2 regions of the Streptomyces araujoniae genome follow, and region 1 is predicted to be linked to the other one. Evidence: riboswitches for the same ligand, from Rfam matches in the RefSeq annotation. Region 1 holds a riboswitch; the other holds the start of a gene.

Region 1 (5,121 bases):
TGACGGCGTCGGCGAGCTGGTTCATCCCGCGCTCGAGACCGCGCCGTGCCTCCTCGTCGAACGCGATGATCTTGGCCATGTGAAGTGGTCCTCCCGGACAGGGGTGGATTGCTCCGGACCGAGAGGCGCCCGCGACGGACGGCCTGCGTGCGTGGTGGTTCCTTGCCCCAACACGCCTGCGGGCCTCACCGGCCCGGTCCAAGTTCTGTCACTCTCACCTGGAGAGTGCTAATGCCAATGATTAGCACTCGACCCCCGAGAGTGCAAGCGCCTTGGACGAGAGCCCGCCATGCGGTCCCGGGTCGGTCCCCGCCCGATCCGGGACCGGTCCGGGCGTCCTCGCAGGCCGGTCCGGGCGTCCCCGGGGTCCGGTCCGGGCATCCCCAGGGTCCGGTCCGGGCGCGCCCGCGGATCGGTCCCGGCACGCGCGTAGGGCCCGATCCCCGGATGCCGGGGTCGGGCCCTACGTGCGTGAGTAGTGACGGCGGACGGCCGTGTCGGGCTCAGCCGACGGCGAGCTTGACCATGTCTGCCTGGGGCCCCTTCTGGCCCTGCGAGATCTCGAATTCAACTCGCTGACCCTCTTCGAGGGTGCGGTACCCGTCCATCTGGATCGCGCTGTAGTGGACGAAAACATCCGCACCACCGTCGACCGCGATGAAGCCGTACCCCTTCTCCGCGTTGAACCACTTGACGGTGCCCTGAGCCATGCCTAACTCCCCTATAACTGGCCCTTGCACGGGACCGCACTTCGCGGCCCCGGGTCGGAACTCACCCTCCGACAGGAGAGGGTGGGCAGCGCCGCAGCGCGTCGACCGCGGCCGAATGTATCCGCCCAACTGCCCTCTGCAACAGGTCAATCGGACGAGAATTCCGGGCACGGCCGAACGCCCGAATATGCGGGATTGCTGAGATTTACGGGCAAGTCGGGCCAGGCAAAGGTGACTTATGCCTCAAGGGGTTCACGCACTTTGGCTGCTTCTTATCGGGTCCGGGCGCATTCTCATATGCGGGCGGCGCGTGCAGCGAAGGGGGCTTCCCCAACTGTACCGTGCTCAACCATGCAGAATTGCCCCCTCCTCCCCGAGGGGCGGAGGGGGCAATGGTGTTCGTTCGGGTTCAGCAGCCGCCGGCCACGGCAGGGATGATCGAGATACCGGCGCCGTCGGGCGTGGCCGCGTCCAGGCCGCCCTCGAAGCGCACGTCGTCGTCGTTGACGTACACGTTCACGAAGCGGCGCAGCTTGCCCTGGTCGTCCAGGACGCGGGCGGCGATGCCGGGGTGGTCCTTCTCCAGGGACTCGATGACCTCGGCGAGCGTGGCGCCCTCGGCCGGGACCTCGGCCTGGCCGCCCGTGTAGGTGCGGAGGATGGTGGGGATGCGGACCTTGACGCTCATGACGGACGCCTTTCTGACTGCTGCGGTCGGGCCGATCGGGGCGATCGGGATGATCAGGCGGAGGCGAGGCCCGCGGCGCGGAACGCGTCCAGGCTCGGCTTGATGGTGGCCGTCGCCTGCGAGGTCGCGGAGACCGCGTCGAGCGTCTTGAGCCCGTCACCGGTGTTCAGGACGACGGTGGTGAGCGCCGGGTCGATCACCCCGGCCTCGATCAGCTTCTTCGTCACGCCGACCGTGACACCGCCCGCCGTCTCGCCGAAGATGCCCTCGGTGCGCGCCAGCAGCTTGATCGCGTCGACGACCTGCTCGTCGTTCACGTCCTCCACCGCGCCGCCCGTGCGGCGGGCGATGTCCAGGACGTACGGGCCGTCCGCCGGGTTGCCGATGGCCAGGGACTTGGCGATGGTGTTCGGCTTCTGGGGGCGGACCACGTCGTGCCCGGCCTTGAAGGCGGCGGAGACCGGGGAGCAGCCCTCGGCCTGGGCGCCGAAGATCTTGTACGGCCGGTCCTCGACCAGGCCGAGCCTGATCAGCTCCTGGAACCCCTTGTCGATCTTCGTCAGCTGGGAGCCGGACGCGATCGGGATGACGATCTGGTCGGGCAGCCGCCAGCCGAGCTGCTCGCAGATCTCGTACGCCAGGGTCTTGGACCCCTCGCCGTAGTAGGGCCGCAGGTTGACGTTGACGAAGCCCCAGCCCTCGCCGAGCGGGTCCCCGATCAGCTCGGAGCAGAAGCGGTTCACGTCGTCGTAGTTGCCCTCGATGCCGACCAGCTCACCGCCGTACACCGCGGCCATGACGACCTTGCCCTGCTCCAGGTCGTGCGGGATGAAGACGCAGGAGCGCAGTCCGGCGCGGGCGGCGGCGGCGCCGACGGCACCGGCCAGGTTGCCCGTGGAGGAGCAGGAGAGGGTGGTGAAACCGAAGGCGCGGGCGGCCTCGACGGCGATCGCGACGACGCGGTCCTTGAAGGAGTGCGTCGGGTTGCCGGAGTCGTCCTTGACGTACAGACCGCCGGTGACGCCCAGCTCGCGGGCGAGGTTGTCGGCCTTGACCAGCTTGGTGAAGCCGGGGTTCAGGTTGGGCTTGCCGGCCACGTCGGCGGGGACCGGCAGCAGCGGGGCGTAGCGCCAGATGTTGTCGGGACCGGCCTCGATGCGCTTGCGCAGGGCCTCCGGGTCACCGGCCGGCAGGTCGTACGCCACTTCCAGTGGCCCGAAACAGGACGCACAGGCGAAAAGGGGGCCGAGGTCGAAACGCTCGCCGCACTCGCGGCAGGAAAGCGCCACGGCGGGACCGAGGTCCACGGAAGCGGTGGTGGCATTACCTGCGATGGTCTGAACAGCCATGATGGCGGAGGCCCTTTCTCCTCATCTTCCTCGCAGCGCATTTCGCCGCAAGACGGAATTGGCACCTTCCCCACCGTGACCTCGCGGTCGGCAGGAGGGTTGCCGGGACTTCAACGGGCCGTTCCCTCAGTCCCTCTGGATGAGCTCTGTGGCACCGGATCTTCGATCCGGGCGTTTGTGTGACGACGGACCCCGACATGCGACGGTCGTCCGCGTTGTTCAAGACTGTAACCGAAGGACGGGACGGTTGAGATAGTCGTCCGAACGGCGAGATGGATCACACACAGGGAGTTCAGACCGTGCTCGAAGAGGTGGAACGCTGGCTGACCAGGCGGTCCTGGTCGTCCGCCGACCGCCCGCTGGACCGGCTCCTCGACGCCCGGACCGCCGAACCGCACCGCACCTCGGTGAGTGTGGTGCTGCCCGCGCTGAACGAGGAGGCCACGGTCGGGGCGATCGTGGCGACGATCCGGCGGGAGCTGATGGAGAAGGTCCGGCTGGTGGACGAACTGGTGGTGATCGACTCCGGTTCGACCGACGCGACCGCCGCCGTCGCCCGGGAGGCGGGCGCGCGGGTGGTCCACCGGGACGCGGTGCTGCCCCGGATACCGGCCCTGCCGGGCAAGGGCGAGGTGCTCTGGCGGTCGCTCCTGGTGACCAGCGGGGAGATCGTCTGTTTCGTCGACGCGGACCTCAAGGACTTCTCGGCGGACTTCGTCTCGGGGACGGTCGGCCCGCTGCTCACCGATCCCACGGTGCACTTCGTCAAGGCGATGTACGACCGCCCGTTCGGCGACACCGCAGGTCAGGGCGGTCGCGTCACCGAGCTGGTGGCCCGCCCGCTGCTCAACCTGCACTGGCCGCAGCTGGCCGGGTTCGTGCAGCCGCTGGGCGGTGAGTACGCGGTACGGCGCTCGCTGCTGGAGCGGCTGCCGTTCCCGGTCGGTTACGGAGTGGAGCTGGGGCTCCTGGTCGACGCGCTGCACACCGTGGGCCTCGACGCGCTGGGCCAGGTCGACGTGGGGGTGCGGCGCCACCGCCACCAGGACGGGCAGGCGCTGGGCCGGATGGCGGCGGCGATCTACCGCACGGCCCAGCTGCGGCTCTCCCGGGGCCATCTGGTGCGGCCCGCGCTGACCCAGTTCGAGCGGGGGGCGGAGGGGTTCGTGCCGCGCACCCATGCGGTGGACACGGAGGAGCGGCCGCCCATGCGGGAGATCGCGGAGTACGCGGAGCGGTGGGCGGCGTGAGGCGGGCGCGGGGCTCCGGCAGCTCCGAGGCGGGCGCGGAGCTTCGGCAGCCCCGAGCCGTGCGCGGGCGAGGCGGCCGGCGTGAGGTGTGCGCGGGCGCGGTGGGTGGCGCGGTGCCGGTGACCGGTCCGCCGGACGCGCGTTTGGCGGCTTCCCTTACGGGCTAGGTTCCGCTACATGGTCACCGAGCATGCCGAAGCCACCGCCCAGGTCCTCGTCGCGTCCAACCGCGGCCCCATCACGTACACGCTCGGCGAGGACGGAGCGCTCGACGCCAAGCGCGGCGGCGGGGGGCTCGTCTCCGGGCTGAGCGCCGTCGACGACAAGCTGTGGGTCTGCGCGGCCCTCGGGGAGGGCGACCGCGAGGCGGTGCGGCGCGGGGTCGGTGAGCCCGGCGTACGGATGCTGGACATCGACGCCGAGGTGCACGCCGACGCGTACAACGGCATCGCCAACTCGGTGCTGTGGTTCGTCCACCACCTGCTGTACCAGACCCCCGTGGAGCCGGTCTTCGACGCGGAGTTCCGGCGCCAGTGGGCCTCCTACGAGACGTACAACCGGGCCTTCGCCCAGGCCCTCGCGGAGGAGGCGGGGGAAGGGGCGGCGGTGCTGGTCCAGGACTACCACCTGGCCCTCGTCCCCGGGATGCTCCGCGAGCTGCGCCCGGACCTGCGGATCGGCCACTTCTCGCACACCCCGTGGGCGCCGGTGGACTACTTCCGGCTGCTGCCCGACGACATCGGTGAGCAGTTGCTGCGGGGCATCCTCGGCGCGGACCGGGCCGCGTTCCTGACCCGCCGGTGGGCGGACGCGTTCATCGGCTGCTGCACGGAGATCCTGGGCGGGACGGGCCGGACCCGGATCGGGGTGCACGGGCTGGGGGCGGACGCGGACTTCCTGCGCCGGCGCTCGCGCGAGGCGGACGTGGACGAGCGGATGGGCGCGCTGCGGGAGCAGGTGGGCGAGGACCGGAAGACGATCGTACGGGTGGACCGCACGGAGCTGTCCAAGAACATCGTGCGCGGCCTGCACGCCTACCGGGCCCTGCTGGAGACCCGCCCGGAGTGGCGCGAGCGCGTGGTCCACGTGGCCTTCGCCTACCCCTCCCGCCAGGACCTCGCGGT
Region 2 (5,121 bases), 2.7 Mb from region 1:
ACCAGGTGTCCACCGGCGCCCAGCCCGACTGGTACATGGGCTTCGCCGAGGGTCTGGTCCGTGTGATGCCGGGCTGGGAGATCAGCCACTGGGGCTACACGCTCAACCTGGGTGTGTTCATCCCGCTGGTCCTCTTCGGACTGGTGCTCACGCTGCCCGCGGTGTACCCGTTCCTGGAGTCCTGGATCACCGGGGACAAGCGCGAGCACCACATCCTGGACCGCCCGCGCAACGCCCCGACCCGTACGGCGCTCGGCGTCGCCTGGATCACGGCGTACTTCATCGGCCTCGTCGGCGGTGGTAACGACCTGTGGGCCACGCACTTCCACCTGTCGATCAACGCCATCTCCTGGTTCGTCCGGATCTTCTTCTTCGTCGGACCGGTCATCGCGTTCATCGTCACCAAGCGGATCTGCCTCGGTCTCCAGCGCCGCGACAAGGAGAAGGTGCTGCACGGTCGCGAGACCGGCATCATCAAGCGCCTGCCGCACGGTGAGTTCGTGGAGATCCACGAGCCGCTCTCCCAGGACAAGCTGCACACGCTCACGCAGCACCACCAGTACACCCCGCTCGAACTCGGTCCCGAGGTCGACGAGAACGGGGTCAAGCGCAAGATCCCCGTACTAGAGAAGGTCCGGGCCCGGCTCAGCAAGGGCTACTACGGCGAGAACAGCCAGATCGCCAAGCCCACCGTCGAGGAGTACAAGGAGATCACCGAGGGCCACGGCCACCACTGATCGCCTGAACTGATCGCCACCGCGGGAGCCCCGTCCATTCGATGGACGGGGCTCTTCGCGGTCCCGGTGGCTGGATAGGGTGGAGCCGTATCTTTCCCGGCTGTGGACCCCCTGGAGCGGACCATGAACGTTGTGACCCCGAGCGGCGGCGACAGCGTGGCGGACCGTTCCTGGCCCGGCCTGCTGAACCCCCTGCTGCGCGGCGAGGACCTCTCCTCCGAGGAGACCGCCTGGGCGATGGACCGCATCATGAGCGGCGAGGCCACCGACGCGCAGATCGCCGGCTTCGCGGTCGCGCTGCGGGCCAAGGGCGAGACCGTCGAGGAGGTCACCGGGCTGGTGCGCGCGATGTACGCGCACGCCAACACCATCGAGGTGCCCGGCCGCACCGTCGACATCGTCGGCACCGGCGGCGACCTCGCCAAGACCGTCAACATCTCGACCATGGCCGCGATCGTCATCGCCGGGACCGGCGCCAAGGTCGTCAAGCACGGCAACCGGGCCGCCTCCTCCGCGAGCGGCTCCTCCGACGTCCTGGAGAAGCTCGGCGTCAACCTGGAGCTGACCCCGCAGCGGGTGGTGGAGGTCGCGGAGGCGGCGGGCATCACCTTCTGCTTCGCGGTCAAGTTCCACCCCGCCCTGCGGTACGCCGCCAAGGCCCGCAGGGAGCTGGGGGCGCAGACCACGTTCAACATCCTCGGCCCCCTCACCAACCCGGCCCAGGTGCGCGCCCAGGCGATCGGGGTGGCCGACGCCCGGATGGCGCCCATCGTCGCGGGCGTGCTCGCGGAGCGCGGCAACTCGGCGCTCGTCTTCCGCGGTGACGACGGGCTCGACGAGCTGACCACCACCGCCACCTCCCGGATCTGGGTGGTCCGCGACGGGCAGGTCCGCGAGGAGCCCTTCGACCCGCGCGACGTCGGGCTGACCATCGTCCCCGTCGAGGCGCTGCGCGGCGCCGACGCCTCGTACAACGCCGATGTGGCCCGCCGGCTGCTGGACGGCGAGGGCGGCGCGGTACGGGAGGCGGTGCTGCTCAACGCGGCGGCGGCGCTCGTCGCGCTGGACCCGGGGACCGGCCCGCTGACCGAGCGGATCGCGGCGCAGATCCAGGTGGCCGCCGAGGCCGTCGACTCCGGGGCCGCCAAGCGTGCCCTGGAGCGGTGGGTGGCGGCCAGCAACGCCTGAGGCGCCGGATGTGACGCAGGGCGCGGTCCGGATGCCGGACCGCGCCCTTGCGCGTCCCCGTGCGTATGGCAAGATACTGCGCAGGTCATGAGTGACAGCGACTACGGCCCCGGCCCGCTGTCCGGCAACCCTCCGTCCGTGGCGGGGTGCCCCGGGTGAAGACCAGGCCGTAGGCAGCGAGGTCTGCGGCAAGCGCGGGCCCCTCGGCGTCCACTGGACGTCAGCCCCCGGGGTCCTGGTCCCTAGGGAGCCTCTTGTGAGCAAGCGAATGCGTTAGGGCTCGTCCCGGGGCTTCTCCACGCCCTGAGCTGACCGCCCTTCTTCAGCGCACCCTCTTTTCCTTCCATCTCCGCGCCGCCGCGTATCCGCCGGCGCGTCGATTTCGCCTGCCTGTTACGGGAGTTCGCCATGCCTGTCTCCACCGCTGCCCTCGACCCGTCGGTTTGTGCCCCGCTGCCCGTTCTGGGGCAGGATGTCACCGTTCCGCTCGTTACCGGCGGTGAAGTCACCTACGCCGCACTCGACTACGCCGCCAGCGCCCCGGCCCTCCAGCGGGTCTGGGACGACGTGGCCGCGTACGCCCCGTACTACGGCAGCGTCCACCGCGGTGCCGGCTACCTCTCGCAGCTCTCCACCGACCTCTTCGAGAACAGCCGCCGCACGGTCGCGGAGTTCCTCGGCTGCCGCGCCGACGACCAGGTCGTCTTCACCCGCTCCACCACCGACTCCCTCAACCTGCTGGCCGCCGCGATCCCGGCCGGCTGCCAGGTGTTCGTGTACGAGACCGAGCACCACGCCTCCCTGCTGCCCTGGCGCGACGCCCGGGTCACCTACCTCAACGCGCCCCGCACCCCCGGCCAGGCGGTCGAGGCCCTGGAGCGGGCGCTCGCGGACCGCGACCCCTACGGCCCGGCCCTCGTGTGCGTGACCGGTGCCTCCAACGTGACTGGTGAGCTGTGGCCGGTGAAGGAGCTGGCCGCCGCCGCGCACGCGCACGGCGCCCGGATCGTCCTGGACGCCGCCCAGCTCGCCCCGCACCACCCGGTGGACATCGCCGAACTGGACGTCGACTGGGTCGCGTTCTCCGGCCACAAGCTGTACGCGCCCTTCGGCTCGGGTGTCCTCGCGGGCCGCGCCGACTGGCTCCAGGCGGCCGAACCGTACCTCGCCGGCGGCGGCGCCTCCCGCAAGGTCGCCCGGCGCGCGGACGGGGGCGTGGACGTCGACTGGCACACCACGGCCGCCCGCCACGAGGCCGGTTCGCCCAACGTGATCGGCGTCTACTCCATCGCCTCCGCGTGCAAGGCCCTCACCGAGGCGGGGTTCGACACCCTGGTGGCCCGGGAGCAGGAACTGGTGCGCAGGGTCCGTGAGGGGCTGGCCGAGGTGCCCGAGGTCCAGGTGCTCTCGCTCTTCGGGGACGACGCGCCCCGGGTCGGGGTCATCTCCTTCGTGGTGCGCGGCTGGAACAGCTCGCACTTCGCCGCCGCCCTCTCCGCCGAGTACGGCATCGGCGTCCGCGACGGCCTCTTCTGCGCCCACCCGCTGGTCCGCACCCTCCTCGGCAGCGACCCGCAGGACCCGGGCGAGTGCGGCGCCCCCGAGGCCGAGCCGGGCGAGCGGTCCCTCAACGCCATCCGGGTCAGCTTCGGCGCGGGTACGCCGGACGAGCACATCGAGCGGTTCCTGCGCGCGGTCTCCGAACTGGTCCGCGAGGGCGCCCAGTGGAAGTACCGCACCGAGGACGGCCGTTGCGTCCCGGACCGGGGCGAGGCCGCCCGTACGGTCTGACAACACCTCGGCCGGGGACGGGCGCGCTGCCCGTCCCCGGCCGACGTGCGTACGGTCCAGGGGGTGTCCGGCGGATCGGGGCCGGACACCCCCTAGGCGTCCAGGCCGATCGCGAACGCCGCCTCCAGGTCGTGCTGGGAGTACGTACGGAACGCCACATGGGTGTCGGTGCCCTCGACGCCGGGGATCTTGCTGATGCGGCCGGGGATGACATCGGCCAGGTCGTCGTGGCGGGCGACCCGGACCATGGCGATCAGGTCGTAGGTGCCGGTGACGGAGAAGACCTCGCTGACACTGTCCAGCGCGGCGATGGCCTCGGCGATCTCCGGAATCCGGTCCACGCTGGTCTTGATGAGCACGATCGCGGTGATCACGGCTGTCTGTCTCCCTCGGTCGCCGTGGCTGGAACCTTCACTCTAGCTCTCCGCCCATAGCCCACCCAGGCGCAGAGGAACCCGGCCGCGAACCCCGCCACATGCGCCAGATACGCCACCCCCGGCCCCGCGTCCGCCGCCTGGGCCGCCGCCCACTGGAGTCCGAACCAGAAGACCAGCACGATCCAGGCCGGGAAGCGCAGCGGCAGGAAGAAGAGGAACGGGAAGAGGCTCGTCACCCGCGCCTTCGGGAAGAGGTACAGGAAGGCACCGAGCACCGCCGAGATCGCGCCGGACGCGCCGACCAGCGTCTGGCCCGAGTCCGCGTGGACCGCCGCGTAGCAGACCAGTGCCAGATAGCCGCACCCCACGTAGAAGAGCGCGAAGCGGACCCGGCCCATGCGCTCCTCGGCCATCGCCCCGAACACGTAGAGGAAGAGCAGGTTGCCCAGCAGGTGCAGCCAGCTGCCGTGCACGAACAGCGCGGTGAACGGGGTGAGCAGGGCGCGCGGCGAGCCCTCCCACAGCTCGGCCGGGATCACCCCCCACCGCTCGAAGTACCCGGCCTGCGCGGCGAGCAGCGCGTCCTGGCTGCCGTAGGAGGCGCCGCCGAACCCGGAGAGCGGGCTGATCAGGAAGACCGCGCCGCACAGGGCGATCAGCCCGTACGTCACCGGCGCCCCGCCCGCCGTCCGCTCCCGGGCCCCCGCGGCCGTGGTCCACCGGGCGAACCGCCGTACGTCGATCATGTACAGAGCATGACGTACCGGGGGAGAACGGGACGGAGCGCCTCGCCGTGCCGATGCCTATACGCGAGGCCGTAGGGTTACGCCAGGACTTCCGCAGTTCGACGGCGCACCGCGAGATCCTTGACGTAGACAGGTGGAGTCGCGGCGGCGCGCCCGGCGCGGGCTCCTGGAGACGACGAAAGAGGACGCAACGATGACGACGGTTCCCCTGCCGACGGACTCGACCCGCTGGCGCTGCACCCTGTGCGGCAATCTCACGCGCTTCGACGTGACGCGGTCCTC

The links. A riboswitch is a leader RNA that binds a small molecule or an ion and turns the genes downstream of it on or off. The one in region 1 is predicted to bind S-adenosylmethionine.
Region 2: linked by a shared signal. The riboswitch ahead of ACQ9ZG_RS07495 (aminotransferase class V-fold PLP-dependent enzyme) and the one ahead of thrC (threonine synthase) in region 1 are both predicted to bind S-adenosylmethionine.

The regions. Positions count from the first base shown of each region.
Region 1 is NZ_CP194070.1:4,406,778-4,411,898, reverse strand. Features, by position in the region: gene groL (chaperonin GroEL) at 1-79, opposite strand, end outside; gene ACQ9ZG_RS18885 (cold-shock protein) at 504-710, opposite strand; gene ACQ9ZG_RS18880 (MoaD/ThiS family protein) at 1,120-1,398, opposite strand; gene thrC (threonine synthase) at 1,452-2,747, opposite strand; SAM riboswitch class I at 2,766-2,893, opposite strand; gene ACQ9ZG_RS18870 (glucosyl-3-phosphoglycerate synthase) at 3,047-3,997, shown strand; gene ACQ9ZG_RS18865 (alpha,alpha-trehalose-phosphate synthase (UDP-forming)) at 4,175-5,121, shown strand, end outside.
Region 2 is NZ_CP194070.1:1,750,203-1,755,323, reverse strand. Features, by position in the region: gene qcrB (cytochrome bc1 complex cytochrome b subunit) at 1-737, shown strand, start outside; gene trpD (anthranilate phosphoribosyltransferase) at 861-1,925, shown strand; SAM riboswitch class IV at 2,009-2,126, shown strand; gene ACQ9ZG_RS07495 (aminotransferase class V-fold PLP-dependent enzyme) at 2,334-3,716, shown strand; gene ACQ9ZG_RS07490 (Lrp/AsnC family transcriptional regulator) at 3,809-4,090, opposite strand; gene ACQ9ZG_RS07485 (rhomboid family intramembrane serine protease) at 4,087-4,839, opposite strand; gene ACQ9ZG_RS07480 (hypothetical protein) at 5,033-5,121, shown strand, end outside.